Algoriphagus sp. Y33: one gene and its partner. The main gene of each other region encodes a partner of the protein of the gene in region 2 in a complex. Links are inferred from orthologs where the notes say so. Each region holds a gene or a part of one and is shown on either strand. Other genes may lie near its edges.

The links.
Region 1: the proteins of tsaE (region 2) and tsaD are in contact, whole or in part, in a crystal structure (PDB 6N9A), measured with the Thermotoga maritima proteins. The link is inferred for Algoriphagus sp. Y33 from one-to-one orthologs. Residues at the interface, in WP_004082108.1 of Thermotoga maritima: Leu37, Gly38, Lys46, Lys57, Val59, Lys60, Ser61, Thr63, Phe64, Thr65, Leu66, Met67, Val69, Pro71, Tyr82, Arg83, Leu84, Asp86, Asp88, Phe89, Asp93, Ile128, Asp130, Glu131, Arg134; in WP_004082750.1 of Thermotoga maritima: Cys10, Asp11, Arg49, His50, Leu82, Gly84, Gly135, Gly136, Glu154, Thr155, Leu156, Asp157, Asp158, Ser159, Glu162, Asp165, Lys166, Arg169, Leu170, Tyr175, Lys213, Thr214, Leu217, Tyr218, Gln221, Arg222, Asn324.

The regions. Positions count from the first base shown.
Region 1 is NZ_CP061947.1:3,756,812-3,768,619, forward strand. Bases 4,644-7,484 are described here. They hold tsaD (tRNA (adenosine(37)-N6)-threonylcarbamoyltransferase complex transferase subunit TsaD), read right to left. Parts: upstream 6,651-7,484; coding sequence 5,637-6,650; downstream 4,644-5,636. Other genes in these bases: ID165_RS15065 (hypothetical protein), read right to left, coding at 4,644-5,204; smpB (SsrA-binding protein SmpB), read right to left, coding at 5,167-5,634; ID165_RS15080 (translocation/assembly module TamB domain-containing protein), read left to right, coding at 6,680-7,484. Outside these bases: ID165_RS15030 (glucosidase), read left to right, coding at 1-619; ID165_RS15035 (ribonuclease HII), read left to right, coding at 591-1,193; ID165_RS15040 (multidrug efflux SMR transporter), read left to right, coding at 1,285-1,614; ID165_RS15045 (DUF502 domain-containing protein), read right to left, coding at 1,843-2,568; ID165_RS15050 (DUF1328 domain-containing protein), read right to left, coding at 2,981-3,145; ID165_RS15055 (hypothetical protein), read right to left, coding at 3,400-3,834; ID165_RS15060 (HNH endonuclease), read right to left, coding at 3,891-4,403; more of ID165_RS15065, read right to left, coding at 4,407-4,643; more of ID165_RS15080, read left to right, coding at 7,485-11,257; ID165_RS15085 (deoxyribodipyrimidine photo-lyase), read left to right, coding at 11,299-11,808.
Region 2 is NZ_CP061947.1:4,294,968-4,306,806, forward strand. What follows is about bases 4,804-7,675. They hold tsaE (tRNA (adenosine(37)-N6)-threonylcarbamoyltransferase complex ATPase subunit type 1 TsaE), read right to left. Parts: upstream 6,520-7,675; coding sequence 6,088-6,519; downstream 4,804-6,087. Other genes in these bases: ID165_RS17230 (response regulator), read left to right, coding at 4,804-4,881; ID165_RS17235 (alanine dehydrogenase), read right to left, coding at 4,887-6,098; ID165_RS17245 (bifunctional response regulator/alkaline phosphatase family protein), read right to left, coding at 6,528-7,675. Also shown: ID165_RS17210 (hybrid sensor histidine kinase/response regulator), read right to left, coding at 1-98; ID165_RS17215 (7TM diverse intracellular signaling domain-containing protein), read right to left, coding at 91-2,241; ID165_RS17220 (hypothetical protein), read right to left, coding at 2,238-2,945; ID165_RS17225 (ThiF family adenylyltransferase), read right to left, coding at 2,935-4,038; more of ID165_RS17230, read left to right, coding at 4,408-4,803; more of ID165_RS17245, read right to left, coding at 7,676-8,084; ID165_RS17250 (HD domain-containing protein), read left to right, coding at 8,144-9,376; lpxD (UDP-3-O-(3-hydroxymyristoyl)glucosamine N-acyltransferase), read left to right, coding at 9,394-10,416; ID165_RS17260 (bifunctional UDP-3-O-[3-hydroxymyristoyl] N-acetylglucosamine deacetylase/3-hydroxyacyl-ACP dehydratase), read left to right, coding at 10,456-11,839. UniProt on the Escherichia coli protein: Required for the formation of a threonylcarbamoyl group on adenosine at position 37 (t(6)A37) in tRNAs that read codons beginning with adenine.

The DNA of each region.
Region 1 (11,808 bases), 540 kb from region 2 along the record:
CAGATTATTTTCTCTTTTGAGAGGGCACAGAATGAAAAGCGTGCTGCAAAAAATGTTGGATTCGGACGAATTCTTAAGTGATTATGGAATCAGATCGCTTTCCAAATATCACGAGAAAAACCCTTATTCCATGAAAATCGGGGAGGAAATACTATCCGTGAAATACACGCCTGGGGAATCCGACACGGTGATGTTTGGAGGAAATTCCAACTGGCGGGGGCCAATTTGGTTTCCCATAAATTTCCTGCTCATCGAATCCTTAAAGAAATTTGACTTTTACTATGGAGGGGATTTCTCCATCGAGTATCCTACAGGTTCGGGCAAATACATGACGATGGATATCATCGCCAAAGAACTCTCACTACGATGCATGCGGATATTCATGAAAGACGAAAATGGTAACAGACCTGTGTACGGAGCCAGTCATAAAAAATATCAGGAAGACCCGCACTTCAAAGATTACATTCTCTTCTATGAGTATTTTCATGGAGACAGCGGCGCAGGCTTGGGTGCATCCCACCAGACAGGTTGGACAGGATTAGTAGCAGAGATGATTCACAAGTTTTATAAAATCAGAGAAGACAAGGATCATGATTCTAAAACCCTTTTTAGAAGCTAATAGAATAGAAGCCGGATGTGACGAAGTTGGGCGAGGCTGTCTGGCTGGCCCAGTAGTCGCGGCGGCAGTGATTTTACCCACCGACTATGCCAACCCCTGGATCAATGACTCAAAGAAGCTGCGCAAAAAACAACGGGAAGAGCTGATCGAAGAGATCAAAGACAAAGCCTTAGCTTGGCAAATCGCTGAAGCGAGTGTGGTGGAAATAGACAAGATCAACATTCTGAATGCTTCCTTTCTTGCAATGACCCGGGCGGTACAAGGTCTAGGCGTATTACCTGAACATCTATTGATCGATGGCAACCGGTGGAAATCCCAGTTAACGATCCCACATACCTGCGTGATCAAAGGCGATGGAAAATATTTCAGTATCGCAGCAGCTTCGATTTTGGCAAAAGTTCACCGGGACAAATTCATGGAAAAGCTGGCAGAAGAATACCCACATTACGCATGGGAACGCAATGCCGGCTATCCTACCAAAGCTCATAGGTCAGGAATTGAAGAATATGGAGACTGCATCTGGCACAGAAAGAGTTTTCGACTGTTGAGGGAGCAGACTAAATTAGCCTTGTGATTGAATATTAAATCTCTTTCATGATAAATAACATCATTACGGACTTCGTGAAGATTTTGTTGTCTCCGTGGTTTAATACGATATTAACTCTATGAACTGGATATTATTGATCATCGGTGGATTATTTGAAGTAGGATTCGCATCATGTCTAGGCAAGGCAAAGCATGCCACAGGAACGGCAGTGTATGGCTGGTATACCGGCTTTATCATTTGTCTGGCTATAAGCATGCTTCTACTGATCAAAGCTACTCAAACTCTCCCCATTGGAACTGCTTATGCAGTCTGGACGGGAATAGGCGCGGTAGGTACAGCCTTGGTGGGTATTTTCGTATTTAGAGAGTCAGCGGAATTCTGGCGGTTGTTTTTTATGGCCACATTGATTGGATCCATAATCGGGTTGAAATTTGTATCATCCCATTAAGCACTTTTTACTTTTACCTAAAATCAAAGTGACTCTAACTACTCGTAAGGATAGTCTCTTTGCATTCAAGCCTTATTTCCTATCTCCGATAGTCTTGTAAGAAACAAGAAAAAAATTATGGTTGAGCCTCACTATCAGGTGTGAATATTCTAATTAGCCCCAGCTTATGGAAAAGCAGGATAAGACTTCTCTTGCATGTAATAACAGTACATGCTATCGGAAAAATTTCTAGCTGGAAAGGGGGCGCATTCCATCCATATTATCATCCACTAGTTTACTTTTTTCTATTTCCTGTAGACTGCCATCAGCACGAATATCCGAAAGATCCAATCCCGCCAGTATCCCGGCGGTGCCTGTACCCATCCCCATTACTGTCCGCATGGCATCCTGCGTACTTACACTCAAAAATGTTATTAGCTCTTTCGGTACATGGTAAATATTTCCATTTGTGGGGTTTGGAGCGGTAGGTACAAAAACGGTGTAGAGTTTTTCACCAATTTGATCTGTAATAAAACCTGTCATCATGGTTCCTGATCTAAATGGATCCAAAAGCACAACTTCAGAAAAAGGAAGTTTTTTCAAACCTACAAACTGATATACTGTCTGGTGAATTAAATTATAAAGTGGAATTCTGGTAAGGTATTTCTTCTCAAAACTTTTGAAATAAACTTTTCCTACTTTATTACGAACGAGTAGGCCTATCAAGAAAATAAATGTACAGAAGATAGCTAGTGAAAGCAGATTGATCAACCAATGGGGGTCATCAGCACCCGGATCCAAAGCTGCGCTTAGGGGAGCTACAATTCCAAAAATAAAATTGAATACAATTGAAAGAAGGATTAAAATTATGGTAAGTGGAAGCAGAATTAAAAAACCCTGCAACAAGCTGTCTAAAATTAAACCTCGTTTAGAATTATACTGTCTTTCAACTGTGGGAAAAGGCTCTTTATTCATGGGGAGACTGGAGATATTTTTTAAAGTCTAGTTTTTAACCCGCATCATGCATTAGCATTTCTATTGCGACCATAATTGCTTCAAAATCAGTCACTGCGTTGCAGTTTTCGACTTCACCATAGCGGTGCTATGCCTCAGTCTCCAAACAGCCTGATTTTATTGCAATTAATGGTCTCTTAACGAAACCTAATGCAAAATCTGGGTTCAACCACAGTGGACAGGGAGGGTTTCAAGGAAAATACAGTCTGAAAATAATTTCCGACAAAGTTCAAATTTTTCAAAAGAGTAGCCTGCCTAGCCGAGACCGGAAACCCTAATTCACGAAAACTTTTTCTGAAAGTCGCACAGATCCTATTCATTAGAACTGTGCGACTAACGTGACTGTTGATCGCCTGTATGCTATCCTACTAAATCATGTTCTCTTTAAGAGATGCATTACCAGCGAGATCACTAGCAAAACCAAGAAAATGTAGAAGATGATTTGGGCAATAGAAGCTGCCCCGGCAGCTATTCCTCCAAAGCCCAAAACCGCGGCAATAAGTGCGATTACTAAGAAAATTAAAATCCAGCGTAACATAATTAAATTGGTTGATGGTTCGGTAACTAGTCCTAAAAAACCATACCAACCTCCCACAATGTGCCTATCCCCCTTTTTGGTACAACCATCGTGGCATGAAAGAATTACCTTGGGGAATGTCAACCCCAAAACCAGCAATAAAATTAAGCGCGATTTCATTCTCACGCACAGCCGGTTACATCTCAACTGGCAAAAAATAAGCCATCAGTTGAGCCTGACAGCTAATTTTCTATTGGTGATTGATTGCTACTTTTCTATTTAATCCTTTTGAAAACCAACTTGCCGGCTCCAGGCTTATCACTGATTGGCTCCAGCACCATGCGATCATCATCAAACTGAACAATTTTGGCTTGTCTGGTTTCTGCTCCCGCATGAATAGTCACTATATTATCACTGCTGATTTCTATTTTGGCCTTCTTCTGTACTACTTCCTGCCTCACATAATCTGTAAATCTCAGACTGTCTCCGGGAATAAAATTATACACGGTATTTTCAAGCCGGTTTTGGATTTTATATTCCAGTCCCTCACGCATGGCTGAATTTGAATTCTGGTACTGGGGAGAATTCCTCAACTGATCCATCGCGTCAAAGTGTACCAGTTGCCAAGAGCCTAATAGTTGCTGAAAACTGATTTGACTGGTTTGAAGAACAAACACAAATAAAAGAGAAGGGATAATGGAAAGAATCATACACAGGTTCAGGCAATTATTTTGCCGGAAAAGATAAATGTTAATCTTGGGAGCCTTCAGCCCTGAAGCATCTTGGAATTCAAAAACGGCAGCCATTCTTCTGCCTGCTTTTCGGCATATTCTGACAAAAAATAGGCTAAAGATGGCTTAAAAGGTTTAGTCTTTATAGTAAGCCCAACTTGCTCCGGACTTTTATCACCCTTCAGTACATTGCACCTATGACAGGCTGTGGTCAAATTGGTCCAGCTGGATTTTCCACCCTTGGACCGCGGTACCACATGATCTATGGTCAACTGTCTCTTGCTTCCACAATACTGACATTCACCATGATCTCTTCTAAAAAGATTTATCCGGTTGAGAAGTACTCCACGATAGGGAATGTTTTTATAATGATTCAGGCAGATCACAGCAGGATATTCAAAGCTGCGGCTGACAGTACGTATCTGAAGTAAATCATACACAGACAAGCAATTTGCCTTTTCCATTAAAAGTAGGACGATGGCTTTTTGTGGCGAAACTACCGCCACGGGAGAATGATCCATATTCAACACCAATACCCGCTTTTCCATAGTTTAACTTATAATCATTCGGGTTTCCAATTCTACCTGTTTATCCCTACTACTCCGTAGGAAGGCTTCCCATTCACTCAAATCCGTCACTTTAATTCTATTATCCATCCAAAATACTTCATCAGCTCCAAGATACAAGGCATAGTTGACCTGCTTCCTTTCCAGTTCCCTGAAAATAAATAAATCACCCGGCAATATGAGCTCGGGTTCAATTTTTCTGCCCGGAATTTCGCCTGACTTCCAAGAATAGCCCGCTATACCAAAAATCAATTCAAAACCTTGCCGCCCGTCCAATCCCACTATACTTCTCCCTCCTGCCTGAAAAGGTGCATTGACATAGTTGATTGCAATATCGATCAGCTCCTTCCTGTCGGCTCTCAGCGCATGACTACGGACAGCCCCTGTGAATCCTATGTTATCCTGCCAATTAAAAAGCTCCAAATCAGAGAAGTGGAGCCTGCTTCCCGGAAGCAAATATAGATTTGTCCCAAGGTATTCTATGGCAGCTATAGGACTGGTGACAATCTGAAAGTCCGTGTTGAGGTATTTGTAATAGTCAGTTTGGGGAATTTCCTTGAGTGCACGGCCGGCAATCCAACCTTGCAGTCCTGTATCTTCGTGCAGTATTTTGAACCATTGCCGGTCGGGCGTCATAGCTGTAGTCTGATAACACTCTCCAAAAAGTAACTGTGTGACCTGTGCAGAATCAAAAGTAGGTCTGCGGTAAAGTGGAAGGATAGTTTGTCTACATATCCCAAAAGCATCAATCAAAGGCCATTCGCCGGATTTCTCTTTTTGCATCTTTTTCCTTCAGATCCTGTCTTTTATCGTGTGATTTCTTGCCCCGGCCTAGCGCTATCTCCATTTTTGCCATCCCCCGGTCATTGATAAATATACGAACAGGAATGATAGTCAGCCCTTTTTCCTGAGACTTAGTTTCCAATTTTTCGAGTTCCTTCTTGCTCATCAATAACTTTCTATCGCGAATTGCGACATGATTATAACTCGCTGCCATGGAATATGGGGCGATATGCATCTGTCGCACGTATAGTTGTCCGTCCAAAAAAATGCAGAACGCTTCAGTCAGTGATACTTTTGCTTCACGGATGGACTTGATCTCAGTTCCTTTTAGCACCATTCCTGCTACATAAGTATCTACAAATTCAAACTGAAAACTTGCCTTTCTGTTTTTTATGTTGATGACTTTGTCAAACTTATTATCCTTAGCCATGCTTAGATTTTCATTTTTGCGAGAGGAGTGACATCCATGGATGAGAATTCTCCTTTCAGGTATTTATAATGTGCTGCCATGGCGATCATGGCTGCGTTGTCTGTGCAGTACTCGAATTTTGGAATGTACAGATTCCATCCTTTCTGAGCTGCCAGTTCAGAAAGGGTATCCCTTAATCCTGAGTTGGCCGATACACCTCCCGCAATTGCAATTTCCTTCACACCATACTCCTTTACTGCGGCTTTCAGCTTGATCAAAAGCATCTCCACAAGAGAATACTGAATGCTTGCGCAAAGATCCGCCAGGTTCTCTTCAATAAATTTCGGATTCCCCTTCAGCTCGTCTCTAAGGAAATACAGAACCGCAGTTTTTATCCCGCTAAAGGAATAATTCAATCCGGGCATCCGGGTAATCGGAAATTGGAATGCTTTCGGATCACCATCTTTGGCATATTTGTCAATAAGCGGACCTCCAGGGTATGGTAAACCCAGCAGTTTTGCAGTTTTATCAAAAGCCTCACCTACGGCATCGTCCTGGGTCTCTCCTATCACTTTCATTTCCAAATAATCCTGAACCAAGACCAACTGTGTGTGTCCCCCGCTCACAGTCAGGCAAATAAATGGAAACTTCGGTTTCGGATCTTCTATGAAGTGTGCCAAAATATGCGCATTCATATGATTCACCTCAATCAATGGAATGTTTCTCGCAAATGCAAATGCCTTGGCAAAGCTTACACCTACCAGAAGAGACCCCATTAATCCGGGGCCCCGCGTGAAAGCTACTGCCGAAAGCCGGTCTTTGGAAATCCCCGATGACAAAATAGCCTCCTGCACCACTGGGATGAGATTTTCCTGATGTGCCCGGGATGCAAGCTCAGGAACTACCCCTCCATATTTTTCGTGAACAGATTGCGTGGCGACAATATTATTAAGTACTTTGCCGTCAGCTATAACAGCCGCAGAGGTCTCGTCACACGAGGATTCAATTGCTAGAATAAAGATATCGTTGGTACCCATTGGAAAAGAACGCGAAAGTTACGGATTTTTTGCACAAAGCGTTTCGGGTGTTGCTATGGATCGTCTTTTCATTGGTGATGTTTTTTATAGTGGTGGCTCTGAGTCTCCAGATCACCTGGGTGCAAAATAAGGTAATCAACACTGTAACAAGTATTCTCAATAACAATTCATCTTTTCATACAGATATTGGAAAGATCAAACTTACGTGGTGGGATGCCTTGGAATTAGACAATGTCATCATCCGGGATCATCGGGACAGCCTAATGATTGGGGCGAAAAAAATACATGCTGATTTTGAATTGCTCTCTTTATTCCCTCCCGGAGTCACCACCATAAACGCCGTGCGGATGGAGAATGCGAAGCTCCATATGCTCACTCATGAGGGTGATTCGGCCATGAATATCAATATGTGGGTAGAGGAATTGGCCAATATGTTCAGCACGAAAAGTAAGAGCAACAAACCCACTCAGTTTCGGATTAACTCGGTGGAATTGAGAAATTCCGAGATCTTTATCGTCAATGAGATCACAGACGCAATCACCAAAGGACTGAATTATAATAAGCTTCGTTTTTCAAATATTACTTTGAATGCCTCTGACTTTTATCTGGAAGGTTCTGAGATCGGGGCTGATGTAGAAATGCTAACAGGGACAGAACTGACTTCAGGGTTTGAGATCATGGAGCTCAAAACTGATATGACCTATGCCCGTGAATTTATGGAATTTGACAAGCTAAGTCTGAAATCTGCCAACAGTCATATCAAAAATTTTCTGCGGTTTGAATATGCCACTCCTGCTGCGTTTTCCAATTTCGTGGAAGAAGTAGTAATCATTACCAATTTAACCGAAACCAAGCTTGACTTGGGAGATCTTAAGCTTTTCGCACCTTCTCTTCCGGATATTGACGATGAAATCTATCTATCGGGAAAAGTAGCAGGTCCTGTATCGGATATGCGTTCGGAGGAGCTTCTGATAAGACTTGGAGAAAAAACGGCAATCTTCGGAGCTTTTAGGCTGGATGGTTTGCCCGATATCAATGAAACGTACATTAATCTCTCTCTTAAAAACTCGACCATTTTTGCGAATGATCTAGCCCCTTATTTACCAAGCAATATTTCCAAGGAAATCAACAAATTCAACACCGTCCGTCTAACTGCTGATTTCGCAGGCTATTTGCACAGATTTGATACCAATGGAGAATTCAAAACATCCATTGGAGACATTAGTGGCAGAGTGAGTTTTGACCTTGTAGATGGGTTACCTACTACAGTTTCCAACTTAACCACAACTAATCTTGACTTGGGAATTATAGCTGAAAGAAGGGAATTATTACAAAAAATAAGCTTAAAAGGCCGCGTAAATACAACAGGAAACTCTATTGACAACCTACTGATCGATGTAAATGCGGACGTCTCAAGATTTGGCTTAAAAAACTACGTCTACACCGGCATCAAAACTGACGCAACCTATGGACGGGATCTTTTCAAAGGGAATATTAGAGTAAATGACCCGAATTTTAAAATCAATGCAAATGGAGAATTAAACCTTCGTGAAGCTACTGATTCCGTGCGAATGAGCCTGCAAATTGATACTGCATTTCTGGACCGGATGAATTTCACGGATAAGGCCACCTTCCTCAGCGGAAATCTGGATATTGACGTCAAAGGAATCGAACTGGATGACATTCAGGGAATAGCCAGATTCCGAAACATCAAAGTGGGCTATGAAGACAGATTTTTGGAGCTGGGGGATTTTAATTTTCAATCTCTTTTTGCCGGGGGCACGCGCACCATGTCTATTAATTCCGACTACCTGGTCGCCGCCGCTTCAGGACAGTTTAACCTCCAGCAAATGGGAAGAGATCTGAATATTCTAACCAAACAGTATATCGCAATTATCCTAAATGAAGAACAGCCTATAGCAGATCTTGAAAGAAATTTCTCGGAAATCTACAATCTCGACCTCAACCTTCGGCTGATCAACATCAATCCGATTGTCCAACTTTTAGAGCCGGATCTCAGCCTTTCAAAAAACATGGTTTTGGAAGGTGCATTCTATCAAACGCAGGAAAACACCGTATTTAACTTTTTCACAAGTATTGACACACTGAAATTCCAGGGTAATTCAGCTCAAAACATCAATATTGACTTCAACACCTCCAAACTCATCAACAGTCCGGATATATTAGCTTCCTTCTACGTATATTCCAAAACGCAGGAAATCGGCAAATCACTTCAGTTTACCAACTTTGGATTTGAGGCAATATGGGACAAGGACGATATGAATATTGACTTTAGCCTAGATCAGGACTCTACCCAAAGTTCAGCTAGAATCAATGCTACGGCTCGTTTTGCCCCCCAAAACACGCAACTTGTCTTTGAGCCTTCATCGCTGAAACTTCTGGATAGAGAATGGAAATTTGATTCGCTGAACCTGATCACAATTACTCCTGGGTCGATACAGGTGGACGGTCTTAAGCTTTTCAACGAGAATCAATCCATCTCACTTCAGGGAAATGCCGGTAACCAGCCCGAGGATCAACTGAACCTGACTGTAAACGACGTAAATGTAGACCTGCTTAATACGCTTTTCCCCCAAAACTTTGACGGCACAGCAAATGGCTTGATCTCCTTTGATCATCTGCTTGACCAAACTCTGATGCGTGGTGATTTCAACCTAAGTAAGGTCTCCATAAATCAGTTCCCAATCGGGGATATGAATCTGAAGGCAAATTTGGACTCTACACAATTGCAAGTATCTCTGATCAATGTCATTGAGGGCAAAGAAACTATCAATCTAGGCGGTTACATACTTAACGAAAATCAGGAGATTCATATGGATGCCGCACTGAGCGATGCTAGCTTGGTGATTCTAGAGCCTTTTTTGTCTAATTACGTGTCAAATATGGGCGGTACTGTTTCAGGAAAAATGGATTTGGGCGGCACAATGGCTGAACCTAAAGTAGAGGGAACAGGAAGATTAAACAATGGAAAGCTTACTGTAAACTACCTCAAAACGACCTATTTACTCAATGGAGACATTCTCTTTAGGCCCACTCAAGTCAGTTTTCAGCAGATGGAACTCAAAGATCTCTTTGGGAATACTGCGACTGTCACCGGCGGAATAACTCATCAGGGATTTGAAAACATCCGATTGGATATCAAAGCCAACATGGCCAATCTTCAGGTTATGAACACCACGGACAAGGATAATGAGACGTTTTATGGGACTGCCTTTGTCACAGGAACGGCAGAAGTGGTAGGTACCCCTACCAATATGGATATCAACGCCCGGGCTACCAGTCAACCCAACACCAGAATTTATATTCCCCTGAGCAGTGACAACACCCAAGCTCAGGAGGATTTCATTCATATGATCAACATCCAAGACACCGTAAGAATCAAACAAATTGCCGAGGAGGTAAATAGGCTGGAAATTAAGAATGTGCGAATGAATTTCGTCCTTGACATCACCCCTGATGCTTATGCTGAAATCATTATTGACCCACGGACTGAGGAAGGAATCACAGGAAGAGGTCGTGGCGTATTGACCATGAATGTGGATACTCAAGGAAATTTTACACTAGACGGCACCTACGAAATCACGGAGGGAAAGTATAACTTCTCCCTCTATAACGTGGTAAAAAAGCAATTCAGCATAAAGCCCGGTGGTAGAATTACGTGGTATGGAGATCCCTATGCAGGAGTAATGGACATTTCGGCTGAATACACCGAAAGTGTATCCCTACAGCCGCTGTTGGTGAATACGGTAACCGCAGACAACCAAAGTACAAATGCCAGCCGAAGATACCCTGTCAAAGTATTGCTGAATCTGGATGGTCAATTGCTTTCCCCAGAAATTAATTTTGGTTTTGACTTCACCGAATTTCCTTCCAGCGGAGAAACCCAGACGACCATTTCCTCTTTCCAAAATAAAATAGCGAATGATGAGCAGGAAATGAACAGACAGGTTTTTTCAGTGATTATGACCCGTTCATTCTCGCCGGAAGGGCAATTTTCAGGCGTGTCCACTATCTCTTCAAGTTTGGGGCAATTGCTTTCTACCCAGCTTAACAGCTTTCTTGGTCAGGTAGACAAAAATCTGGAAGTCGACCTGGATGTGGCTACTCTGGATCAAAATGCACTGGAGACGTTCCAACTGAGTGTAGCTTATACTTTCCTTGACGGTCGACTTCGCGTATCAAGGGATGGTGGATTTACTGACAATCAGGGCACCGCCAATGCATCTTCCATCATAGGTGATTGGCAGGCAGAATATATGCTTACAGAAGACGGAGTTTATAGAATCCGGATTTTCAATAGGAATAATTTTAACACTTTTACCTCGCTTTCTCTTTCCAAAAACGTCGCCACTTACGGGGTAGCCTTGTCACAAAGTGTTTCTTTCAATTCATTCTCTGAGCTTTTCAAAAAAATAACCAGAAAGAAAAATGAAAAATTGATCATAAATGATCAAGACGATTTTCTTCGCTACCAGTTTGAAAATAAAGAGGAATGGAAGCCTATCCCGCTGGATAATATAGAAGAAAGACTAGACTCGCTGGATCAGGAACGAAAAATCAAAATGCTCAAGCAAGGAGAGATTTAAAACAATTGTTCTGTTTTTAAGCTTACTTCTATAAAAGTTATATGCAAAAAGTCAGCATTTTTTGGTTTCGAAGAGACCTAAGGTTTGATGATAATCACGGTTTTTATCAAGCACTGAAACAGAATGAAAATGTGTTACCTCTTTTCATTTTTGACAGAAATATACTCGATAAACTAGAGAATAAACAGGATGCCAGAGTGGAATTTATCCATGAGCAAGTCTGCAAACTTCACCAAAAATTGGGTGATCATAGTTCTTCCATTTTAGTCCGCTATGGGGATCCGGAGGCTGTTTTCAAAGAACTACTTGACACTTACAAAATCCTATCAGTTTTCACAAACAGGGATTATGAACCTTATGCCAAAAGCCGTGATGAAAAGGTAGCGAGAGTATTAAATCAGCAAGATATACCATTACGTTTGTTCAAAGACCAGCTGATCTTCGAGCCCGGCGAAATCTTAAATGGCTCAGGAGAATTCTATAAAGTGTTCACCCCGTTCAGCAGAGTATGGCTGAGCAAGTTTGATCCTTCAAACCTGGAGGATTTTAAA
Region 2 (11,839 bases):
GCTGTGAAAATCTTAAAGTCCCTTCTTAAAGTAGCCCTGAAAGACTTTAGATTATTGTCTTCGTCATCAATATAGAGTACGTGAATTTTATCATTCATAGCGTTGAGTGCTTTGATAAATAGGAAGGGTTATCTTGAATGTAGTGCCCTGCCCCTCTTCAGAGATTACTTCCAGCGTTCCTTTGTGGCTTTCAATAATAGAATAAACTATTGAAAGCCCCAAACCTGTTCCTTTTCCTACAGCCTTCGTAGTGAAAAAAGGCTCAAAAATTCTTTGCTTCACATGCTCAGGCATGCCTGGCCCATTGTCCATAATCTCAACTGTAACCAAATCTTTCAACGCTCTCGTCCGCAGCTCAATCTTGGGATCAACAACAGAATCAATGTGATCAGCCAACGCATGAACTGCATTATTTATAATGTTCATAAATACCTGATTGATCTTACCGGCCAGACACTCCACCAATGGTAACTCCTCAAAATCCCTTACTACCCTGATTTTGGTAGACATCGTGCTATTCAGTAAGATGAGTGTACTGTTTAAGCCGTCATGAAGATCAACTTTCTTCATGTCTTGCTCATCGACGCGAGAAAACAACCTGAGTCCCTTTACAATTTCAACAGTTCTCTTAGCTCCATCGTCCATTCCTTTCAGCAGTTGCTCCACTTCTTCCAATACGTAGTCAAGCTCTAAGTCTTCTTCCAATTGTTTTGCTTGCTTGCGCGAATCGTCTGAAAACTCTTTCTCACCTGCGGCTCTATAAAACGCTATCACCTCCATAATATCCTTAATATCCCGTTTCAATGGCATCACATTGGAACTCACAAAGTTGATCGGGTTATTAATCTCATGGGCGATACCAGCTGTCAGCTGACCGAGGGAAGCCATTTTTTCTTGATTTACAAGCTGGCTCTGGGTGTTCTGGAGATTCCGTAGTGCCATTTCCAGTTCATCCGTCCGAATCCTTACCTTTTGCTCCAGCATGGCATTTTGTTCCAATACCAGCTGCTCGTTTTCAGCCAGGGCTTTTAGACGCTCAGCCTGTTCTATCTCCTTTTCTTTCTTTAGGATATTGATCTTATCCGCCAGGGCTAAAGAAAGTAAAATAGCTTCCAAAGCTGTTCCTATCAGCATCGGTAGATTAGCATAAAAGCCTAGATTAAAGTATCCTTGAGTCTGCAGGATATAGAAAATTATGCCGAGTAAAAAGAAACTCCATGCAATCAGAAAATATGAGGCTGAACGGATTTTTCTACGAACCAATAATATTGCAATCGAAAAAAACGTAATCACCACCAAAAACCCATTAATATCAGTGATCTGATAACTCAAACTAACAATCCCAAACAATCTTAATAGAAAGGTAACTATGTAAGAAACCCATATAGCCTTCAATATTAAGTCAAAAAAAGGCAATCTCTCTTTTGTGCTTAAAAAATTACGGACAAAGGGAATAGCAAACACACTTGCTATTGAAGTAAATCCTATAATACTAATCTCGTAAAGAAGTGGGTTCTGATAGAGAAAATACCAATAAGAATGTCCGGAAAGTGAAAGCTGGGCTAATGCAATAAACAGCACATACATGCTGTAGAACAAATACAAAACATCTAAGACCGAAAAATAAAGGAATAGGTTATAAAAAAACAAGGCCAGCATTATACCTATGTATATATTTATAAAAACAGTCCTTTTATTAAAACTTGAATCAAAACCACTTTCCGAAGAAAGTAACGCCGTAAAACGGATAGGTTCTGAGGAATTTATCTTTAATATCACATAGGGTAGCCAACGCTCTGAATTAGTAATTTTAAAAGTAGGGTTCGGATTGCCAAAGTCATTAGAGTCCAAAAAACCAATCCCCTCCACGTCGCAGAAAACCAATAGTCCTTCTAAATTGACCCGGTATAATTCTATACTTCTAAACGAAGGATTATTGATCTCAAGGTAATACTGACCAGGCAGACTCATTAGATCAGAACTCAAATCCAATCCAATATAAACTGTGTCATGCTGTACACCAAGATCAATAATGTCAGTATTTTCCCCATCGATTTCTTGGAACCCGTCCCCCCATCCATAATTCTCATTAATTTCGCTTTCAAAAATAAAATAGCGATCAATCTGGTAAACATTATTGTCGCCGAATATATCTAAATATCTAGATAGCGGTAAGAAGATACCAAAAAATATCATCAAAACAACAAGAAAACCAATTACATTTAACTTCTTAATTCTCATTGGTTCTCCGAATTCTTATTAACTATTAAATCAAATCTCACCATCATTTCTCCCTTTGGACCTGTTTCCAGTTTTTGATGGACCACATTGTTTCTAAGCTGAAAAATAAACTCTCGCTCAGATTCTTCTGCAGTGGGCAAATTATCAACATCTTCAATGGCTAGTACAGTAGCAATCAACCCTTCTTTAGGGTAATAAAAAGTACCATTATCTCCCAATGTCTCTATCACTTCATAGCCAACTTTTTTTGATATTCGTACTGTCGCAGGAGAGCATAGAGCCAACAGCTTCTTAAGTTTGAATTGAGATGCAATAGCTACCCCAACCTTTACCAAATATATACTTCCAATGCCGTATCCTGCAACCTCCCTACTATTCCATAAACCACAATACTCAGCCACCTCCAATTCTCCAAATTGATTCATATACTCTATGATGCCGGGATCCACTTCCGAAATCGCATCTTCTAGGGGCAGAGGATATCCCTTACTTCTTAACTGAACACGGCCTCCCCCTAAAACCCTAAAATCATCCATAGATTCAAACAGAATCAAATAAGTGTTTGGATTATCTACCCATGATCTATCCGCTGAGGTTACTTTAGTAACTCCATAGGATTCAAGTACCTTTAAATGCCCCGCTATATATTTCTCTGTAGCCGCAATATCTTCCGTGACCCTTATTACCCTTACCCTAACTTCCATGACTAAAATTTGCGATCTTTTCTAAGTCTACATAATATCTATCGGAGCGGATTTCTTGCCCCAAAAGAATCATTCTGGAGAAATACCCGCATGCCCCTCCTCCCAATATTACGGAAGAAGCCAGCTGTGGCCAAGAAGTTATCGTCTTCCCTATTTCATGAATACTTTGCTGAGCTCCTGTAGACAGTTGATTAAAATCCAAAAGAGCCATTAAAATCTCAGCGTATTGATTGGGGATTTTAGACACAAGACCCGATTCCTCTCCAAACTGCCGAAGAAGTCCATGAAGTATCGGCCGCTCCGGCTCTAAATCAAATCTTTCTACGTCAATCATTCCTCTGTCGCTGGTGTCCATCAACACCGGAATCCCAAGCTCTTTTGCTTTGATTCTGCTCTTGATTTTCACATCCAAACTGTCACACTCCTCTATTAATAAATCCAGTTCACCTCCCTGAGTAAAAAAATCATGAATATTATAATCCTGAACACCTTCATTATATAGCACCACATTCAGATAAGGATCTATCTCTGCGATTTCACGGGCAGCAATTACTGATTTCTTGATTCCCAAATTATGAACCCCTGTCCGAACTCTGTTTAGATTACTAAGTTCCAGCTCATCAAAATCAGCCAACCGAAGTTCCCCGCACCCTCTTTCCAACGCTAAAGTTAAGGCCACACTCTGTCCCACCGAGAGTCCTATTATCCCGATTTTCTTGTCCGCCAATTCCTTTTGCTCCTCTTCCGTGATGACATATTTATTTCTAACAGTTCGTACAGTAACAAACTCCTTCTCAGGAAGTAAATGAACGAGACAATGGCGCCATGGATAATACACCCAATTCCCAATATCTGAAATAGCTTGATTGCCAAAGAAATCCTCAACTGCCTCATCTAATTCAATCCGTGTGTATTTTTTCTGCGGGTTTCTGAGTTTGATCAAATCAGCCACCTGAGACTTGATCTCATCATGAATAAGTAAAGCAGTGTCTCCTTTCAGCTCTTGTATGACATTATTTAACTCTTCATCTGAAGTGTTTAATATCAACGGCTTATACACTTCTTTCTTTGAAGTACCCATTAGTTTTGACATCGAAATTTTACTTGTAGGGGTTTGATATGGGAGGAATAATAATTCACTAAAGTGCAATAAATCAGTTAATGATAAATGAATATTTTTCTTTTATTTCCTTCTACCAAACAACCGACTAAGCCACCCTTCTTTTTTTTACTCTGAATTTCAGTGGTTTACTACAACAAATTTCCCCTAAGTCAAATGCTCATGGGAGCGGTGAAACTTGTAGGGGGATTTTCAAATTTCCCAAAATTAATGGATCGAATCCTTTTCATTGGTTTTGTCAAGAATTTTATTTGACTTAATGCAACTGTAGGAAAAAAAGACTATTTTGAAAATGAACGAAAAATCGTATAAAATTGAAGTTTTTTTTTAGACTTTTACATCATGGAAGACAAGCCTCAAGAAAAAATCAAAATCCTTTACGTAGATGATGAGGAGAACAATCTTCAGGCATTTAAGGCAACTTTCAGGAGAGATTATAAAATTTTCCTGGCAATCTCAGCCAAAGAGGGCCGTGCTATCCTTGAAAAAGAAGAGGTTGATATCATCGTTACTGACCAAAGAATGCCTGAGGAATCCGGGGTGGAATTTCTGGAATCCATAATTCCAACCCATCCCAACCCAATAAGAATTTTACTTACAGGATATACGGATATCCAAGCTGTCATTGACGCAATAAATAAGGGCCAGGTCTATCACTACCTAACAAAACCCTGGGAGGAAGACTATCTACGAACCGTCATCAAAAATGCTTACGAGATCCTACAACTTCGTAGGGAAAACGAAAAGCTCACCAAAGCACTGATCAAATCCAATGATCAGCTGGAATTTCTACTTCGTCAAAACCTACTTTCCTAATCCTATCAATATCTAGCAGCAAGCAATAGCTGTAGTTCCTTGTGACTGATGCCAAATTTCCTTCCCAAATAGGCATTTGTCAGGCTTCCCCGATAGGTATAAACCCCCCTCAAAAACCATTTATAATTGAATATCATTTCTTCAGCACCTCCCAAGTCGGCCATTTGAAGAATAATAGGGGTAAAAATATTGCTTAAGGAATAAGAAGCTGTTCTGGCAACGCGAGAAGCAATATTCGGCACGCAATAATGTGTAATATCATGAACCTGATACACCGGTTCATCATGTGATGTCATTCTTCCTGTCTCGATACACCCCCCTTGATCAATGGCTACATCAATAATGATACTCCCATGCATCATATTGGCCACCATTTCCTCAGACACTACAATTTTGTTCCTTCCCTTTTCCGCACGCAGTGCCCCGATCACCACATCTGCTTCAGAAAGTGCTTGGTTCAAGCTGAAATTATCAATTGTGGAAGTGTATATCTGCTGGCCTAGGAGCTGCTTAAGTCTTCTCAATTTGTAAATATGATTGTCAAAAACTTTAATGTTGGCTCCTAATCCCAATGCAGTTCTGGCTGCATATTCCGCCACTGTTCCTGCACCTATAATCACCACCTGGGTCGGCGGTACCCCCGTGACTCCTCCCATGATCAATCCCTTACCATTATTTTCACTGGAAAGGTATTCAGCGGCAATAAGCATCACCGTACTGCCGGCTATCTCGGACATCGCCCTTACTACAGGCATTCCCCCCACCTTATCTTCCAAGTATTCAAATGCTACCGAGGTGATTTTCTTCAGGTTCAGCGTCTGGATAAACTCCTGGCTTTGTCGTTCGAGCTGTAATGCTGATATCAAACAGCTTCCGGTACTCATATAACTTAGCTCCTCCTCTGTAGGTGGGTCAATTTTTAATACTACCTCTGACTCAAAGACCTCTTTCTTGGAATCTGTGACTTTTGCACCCGCATCCGAAAAATCCTGGTCTGAAAATTTAGACTGTAATCCGGCTCCTGCTTCCACCACTACACTAATGCCGTTATTTGAAAGCAAACCAACGGACTCGGGGGTGATAACTACTCTCTTCTCTTGGGCAGAAGCTTCCTTAGGCAAGCCAATTACCAAAGATTGGCCTTTCTTTCTAACCCTAGCCGGTGATTCTTGTGGGATAAGCCCCACAGCAGTTAGTTGATCAATTTCAGCTGGCATCTTGGATATGTTGTAGGTTCAAGGTTCGTTTTGTTTCGGAATCATTGCTGATCCGAATTAGGAAAAACTTCTCCGGCAAAAAGGAGGCAATTTTCTCTGCCCATTCAAGCCAACAATAATTTCCGCTATAAAAATACTCTTCTATTCCGATATCCAAAGCTTCTGTAGGATCATCCATTCGATAGAAATCAAAGTGGTAAAAAGTTACACCACCTAGATTTTCATAATGATTTACGATCCCAAAAGTGGGGCTGCTTACTTGATCAGTCATTGCAAAAGCTTTGGACAAAGCCCTAATCAGAGTGGTTTTACCCGCCCCCATTTCGCCTTGAAACACCCATACCTTTTCGTCAGCAGCAGCTTCTATTAAAGCGTTTGCGGCCTTTTCAATTTCATCTAGCTCGTATGTGAACTGGGTCAACTGCGTAATTATTTTGGTGACAAATGAACGATCGGAATGATCATTTCTTCCAAAGATACACCTCCGTGCTGAAAAGTGTCCTTATAGAAGTTCACATAATAATTGTAATTATTGGGGTATGCAAAGAAATAGTCCTCCACTGCAAAAACATACGTAGAAGAAACATTTAGCCTTGGAAGTTTTGCGTCTTCAGGTTTTTTGATTTCAAACACCTTACCCTGCTCAAAATTCAGGTTCTTCCCTTGCTTATACCTTAGATTGGTAGTCACATTTTTATCTCCGATGATTCTATAGGGCTTATTCACCCGCTTAGTGCCGTGATCCGTAGTAATAATCACTTCGGCTCCTGCGTCATGGATTTTCTTGAGTAACTCAAACAAGGAAGAATGCTCAAACCAACTGGTGGTCAGCGATCTGTAGGCGGATTCATTTGGAGCCAATTCCCTAATCATTTTCATATCGGTCCTTGCATGGGAAACCATATCCACAAAATTATAGACCAAAACATTCAGGTCATTTTGAAGAAAAGTATGGAACTGCTCCAAAACGGCTTTTCCCTGATGGGCTTGGATTATTTTGTTATAACTGGATTTGATAGATAGCCGGTTTTTCTCCAAGTTTATCTTAAGCCATTCTTCCTCAAAATTATTTTTCCCCTCATCTGAATCTTCATCCTCCCAGAAGTGGGGATAGAATCTCGCCATATCCATAGGCATCATTCCGCTAAAAAGCGCATTTCTAGCGAAGGCTGTGGTAGTAGGCAAGATGCTATAATACGTATCCTTATCCTTGAGATTAAAATAGGGAGCAATTATTGACTCTATATCTTCCCATTGATCCAGTCTGAAATTATCAATTACTATGAAGAAAAGAGGCTTCTTCTCTTTGAGTTGTGGAAAAACCTTCTTTTTCATCACATGATGGGAAAGTAGAGGTTTTGTCTGGTTCTTTTCCTCCATCCAGTCCAGGTAGTTGTCTTTTATGAATCGGGAAAAATTGGCATTGGCTTCAATTTTCTGGGACTCCAATACGGGAAGCATGTTTTTGTTTTCAGTATCATCGATCTGCATTTCCCAATAAGTCAACTTCCGATAAATATCGGCCCAATCCTGATGATCTTCAGCGTCACCGAAAGCCATACTGATGTTCATAAAGTCCTGCTGGTAACTCTGAGTAGTTCGCTCATCGATCAATTGCTTGTTTTGAAGGAGTTTCTTTACTGAAAGCAAAATCTGATTGGGGTTGATCGGCTTGATCAAATAATCAGCAATCTTGCCACCAATAGCATCGTCCATAATATGCTCTTCCTCACTTTTGGTGATCATCACTACCGGTACTTGCGGCTTGATCTGCTTGATCTGCTGCAATGTTTCGAGACCTGTCATTCCTGGCATCATTTCGTCCAGAAAGATTACGTCAAAGTTTTTTTGCTCAACTTCTTCGATAGCGTCCACGCCAGAATTGACCGTGGTTATAGCATAGCCTTTCTTCTCGAGAAAAAGAATATGAGGTTTAAGCAGGTCGATTTCATCGTCTGCCCAGAGTATATTGAATTTTTGAGACATCTTAGATTCAGTTTCTTTTAAAATTATAATTACTTTTGAGTCAAACAAAAAAGGCCTCCTTGAAAAGCCAAAAGATACTAAACGACCCTGTTTACGGATTTATCACAATCCCAAGCGAGTTGATTTTTACGATTATCGACCATCCTTATTTTCAACGATTGCGAAGAATAAAGCAACTGGGGCTGACTGATTTTGTCTACCCCGGAGCTCTCCATACCCGATTTCATCATGCCATAGGGGCAATGCACTTGATGAGCATTACACTTGACAATCTACGAATAAAAGGCACTGAGATCACAGATGAGGAATATGAAGCTGCGCTAATTGCAATCCTTTTGCATGACATCGGGCACGGACCTTTTTCACATGCCTTAGAATATAGCTTGCTGAAAGGCATCCCCCATGAAGAACTTTCTCTTCTGACTATAGAACTCCTGAATCAGGAGTTTGGTGGCAAATTAGGCCTTACTTTAAGAATATTTAAGAATCAATATGAGCGAAAATTCTTCAATCAGCTAGTATCCAGTCAATTAGATATTGACCGGCTAGACTATCTACAGCGCGATTGTTTCTTTACAGGTGTATCCGAAGGAACTATCGGAGCAGACCGTATTATCAAGATGATGGACGTGAAAAATGATCAAGTGGTCATTGAAGAAAAGGGGATTTACTCCATTGAGAATTTCCTGAGTGCGCGCAGATTAATGTATTGGCAGGTATACCTGCACAAAACTACCGTCAGTGCTGAGAAAATGCTCATCAAGCTTATCCAGCGAGCGAGATTTCTACGGCAGTCGGGCACTCGATTTACGATCACAGATGAATTCGATTTCTTTCTAACCCAAAATTTATCTTTGGCGGACTTCCGAACTAATCCAGCCTTTTTACGATTGTTTCTTGAAATGGACGATTTGGACATTTGGGGAGCAGTAAAACTGTGGAAAAATCACCCAGACTATGTGTTAAGGAATATTTCCCAGATGTTTTTGACCCGCAATCTTTATAAGATCAATTTAACAAATGAACCTTTTTCTGCTGAAGAAATCACGCTGTTAAAAGAGAAGACCATTATAAAACTTAAGATCCCTACAGAAGATCTTGATTATTTCTTTTCCCATGGAGCAGTGAGCAACTATGGCTACCTCGCTAAGGACAGGATTAATATTTTGACAAAAAAGGGAAAGGTAATTGATGTAGCTCAGGCAGCTGATCTGCCAAACATAAAGGTCATGAGTAAAATCGTGGAGAAGCATTACGTATGTAAGGCCAAAAGCCTAAATTTAAATTATTAACTCCGTTTATATTGTTTATGGAATTTACCCTCGGACAAATCGCTGCAATCCTACAGGGAAAAGTAGAAGGCGATGAAAGCCAAAAAGTATCCCGGCTGGACAAAATCCAAGATGGCAGCCAAGGAGGTATAAGTTTTTTGGCAAATGAAAAATACACTCCTTTCATCTATGACACAGAAGCTACGGCAGTAATTGTCTCCCACCACTTTATCCCCACCAAAACCCTGAAAACCAATTTAATCAGGGTAGATGATGCTTATACCGGTTTCACAAAATTGCTTGAGGCTTATGCTATGCTAATGAAAAACAGCGCAGTAGGAGTCGAAGAGCCTAGTTTCATTGACCCTAGCTCCCAGATAGGGGAACAGGCCTTTAGAGGCGCATTCTCTTACATCGGAAAAAATTGCAGAATCGGAGAGTCAGTTAAGCTATATAGTCATGTGCACATCGGAGACCGTGTGCAGGTAGGAGATAATACGATAATTCATGCCGGTGCCAAAATATGTGCTGACAGCATCATAGGTAGCAATTGCGAAATTCATCCGGGAGCCGTTATCGGTTCTGATGGGTTTGGATTTGCCCCCCAGGGAGATGGCTCATACAAAGCTATACCTCAAATCGGAAACGTGGTACTGGAAGACAATGTGAGCGTGGGCGCAAATAGCACGATTGATTGTGCCACCATGGGCTCAACAATAATCAAAAGAGGGGCAAAAATAGACAATCTGGTCCAAATCGCTCACAATGTGGTCATAGGCGAAAATACAGTAATAGCCTCCCAAACGGGGATCTCAGGCTCTACAGTGATTGGAAAAAACTGCGTAATAGCTGGAAAAGCAGGCATTGTAGGCCATATAAAAATCGCAGACAATACCACAATCGGAGCAAATACAGGAGTAAGCAAATCTATCTCTAAGCCAGGAACGACTTTATTTGGATACATCGGCATGGACATGAAAAACTTCCTGAAATCATACTCCATCTTCAAAAACCTCGAAGGGATAGTAGACCGCATAAAAGAACTAGAAAAAAAGCAGTAAATTTGCAGCCTTTAGCATGCTGAACGGTTCAAAAATCAGATGAAAGTAAAACAACACACCATTAAAAAGCAGGTGGAATTATCCGGAGTGGGACTACACACCGGGGTCATTTCAAACATGACATTTCTACCCGCTCCCCCAAATCACGGATATAAGTTTCAGCGAATTGACCTGGAAGGCAGACCAACTATAGATGCAGATTGCGACTTGGTGGTAGATGTATCCAGAGGAACCACCTTGGAGCAAAATGGAGCCAGGGTCTATACAGTAGAGCATGTCTTGGCTGCTTTGGTAGGTTTGGAAATCGACAATGTACTCATTCAGCTGGACGGACCTGAGCCTCCTATTATGGATGGGTCATCAATTCAGTTTATAGAAGTATTGGAAGACGCAGGTCTCGAAGAACAAAATGCGCTTCGAAGATTCTATGAAGTTCAAGAAAGCATTCAATATAAAGATTCTGCCCGTGAGGTAGAAATGGTAGCTTTGCCTACCGACAACTACCGTGTGACGGTGATGGTCGATTACAATTCTCCCGTATTAGGCAGTCAGCATGCATCTATTACTGACATCGGCCAATTCAAATCGGAAATTGCTTCTTGCCGTACTTTTTGCTTTTTGCATGAGCTGGAAATGCTCTACAATTCTAACCTTATCAAAGGCGGAGACCTGAACAACGCCATCGTAGTGGTGGATAGAATAGTAGAGGAAAAAGAATTGGTTCATCTGGCCAAGATGTTTAATAAGCCAAAGGTCGAGGTGAAAAAAGAAGGCATTTTAAACAATGTGGACTTACGCTACCGCAATGAGCCAGCTAGGCACAAGTTGTTGGATGTTGTCGGAGACTTAGCCTTGGTAGGCCGTCCTCTGAAAGCCCAGATTATGGCAGCAAGGCCCGGTCATGCCGCTAATGTAGCTTTCGCAAAAAAAATAAAACGTGCTATGGAAAAGTCTGCTAATTCGCACATTCCATATTACGACCCCAAACTTCCCCCGGTAATGGATATCAATCAGATCAGCAATATATTGCCGCATAGGTATCCGTTCCAGTTACTTGACAAAATCATCTATCTTGATAATACTGTAGTAGCAGGAGTAAAAAATGTAACGATCAATGAACCATTTTTTATGGGGCATTTCCCTGCCAATCCAGTGATGCCAGGTGTATTGCAGGTTGAAGCTATGGCCCAAACAGGTGGCATATTGGTATTGAGTACAGTAGATGATCCGGAGAATTACTGGACATATTTTCTGGGAATTGAAAACTGTAAGTTTAGAAAAATGGTTCTTCCCGGTGATACTCTCATTTTTAAATGTGAACTTTTGGCCCCGATAAGAAGAGGTATAGCAAAAATGCGTGGTGAAGCTTATGTAGGTAATACGCTAGTATGTGAGGCCGTAATGACAGCAAGCATAACCCGAA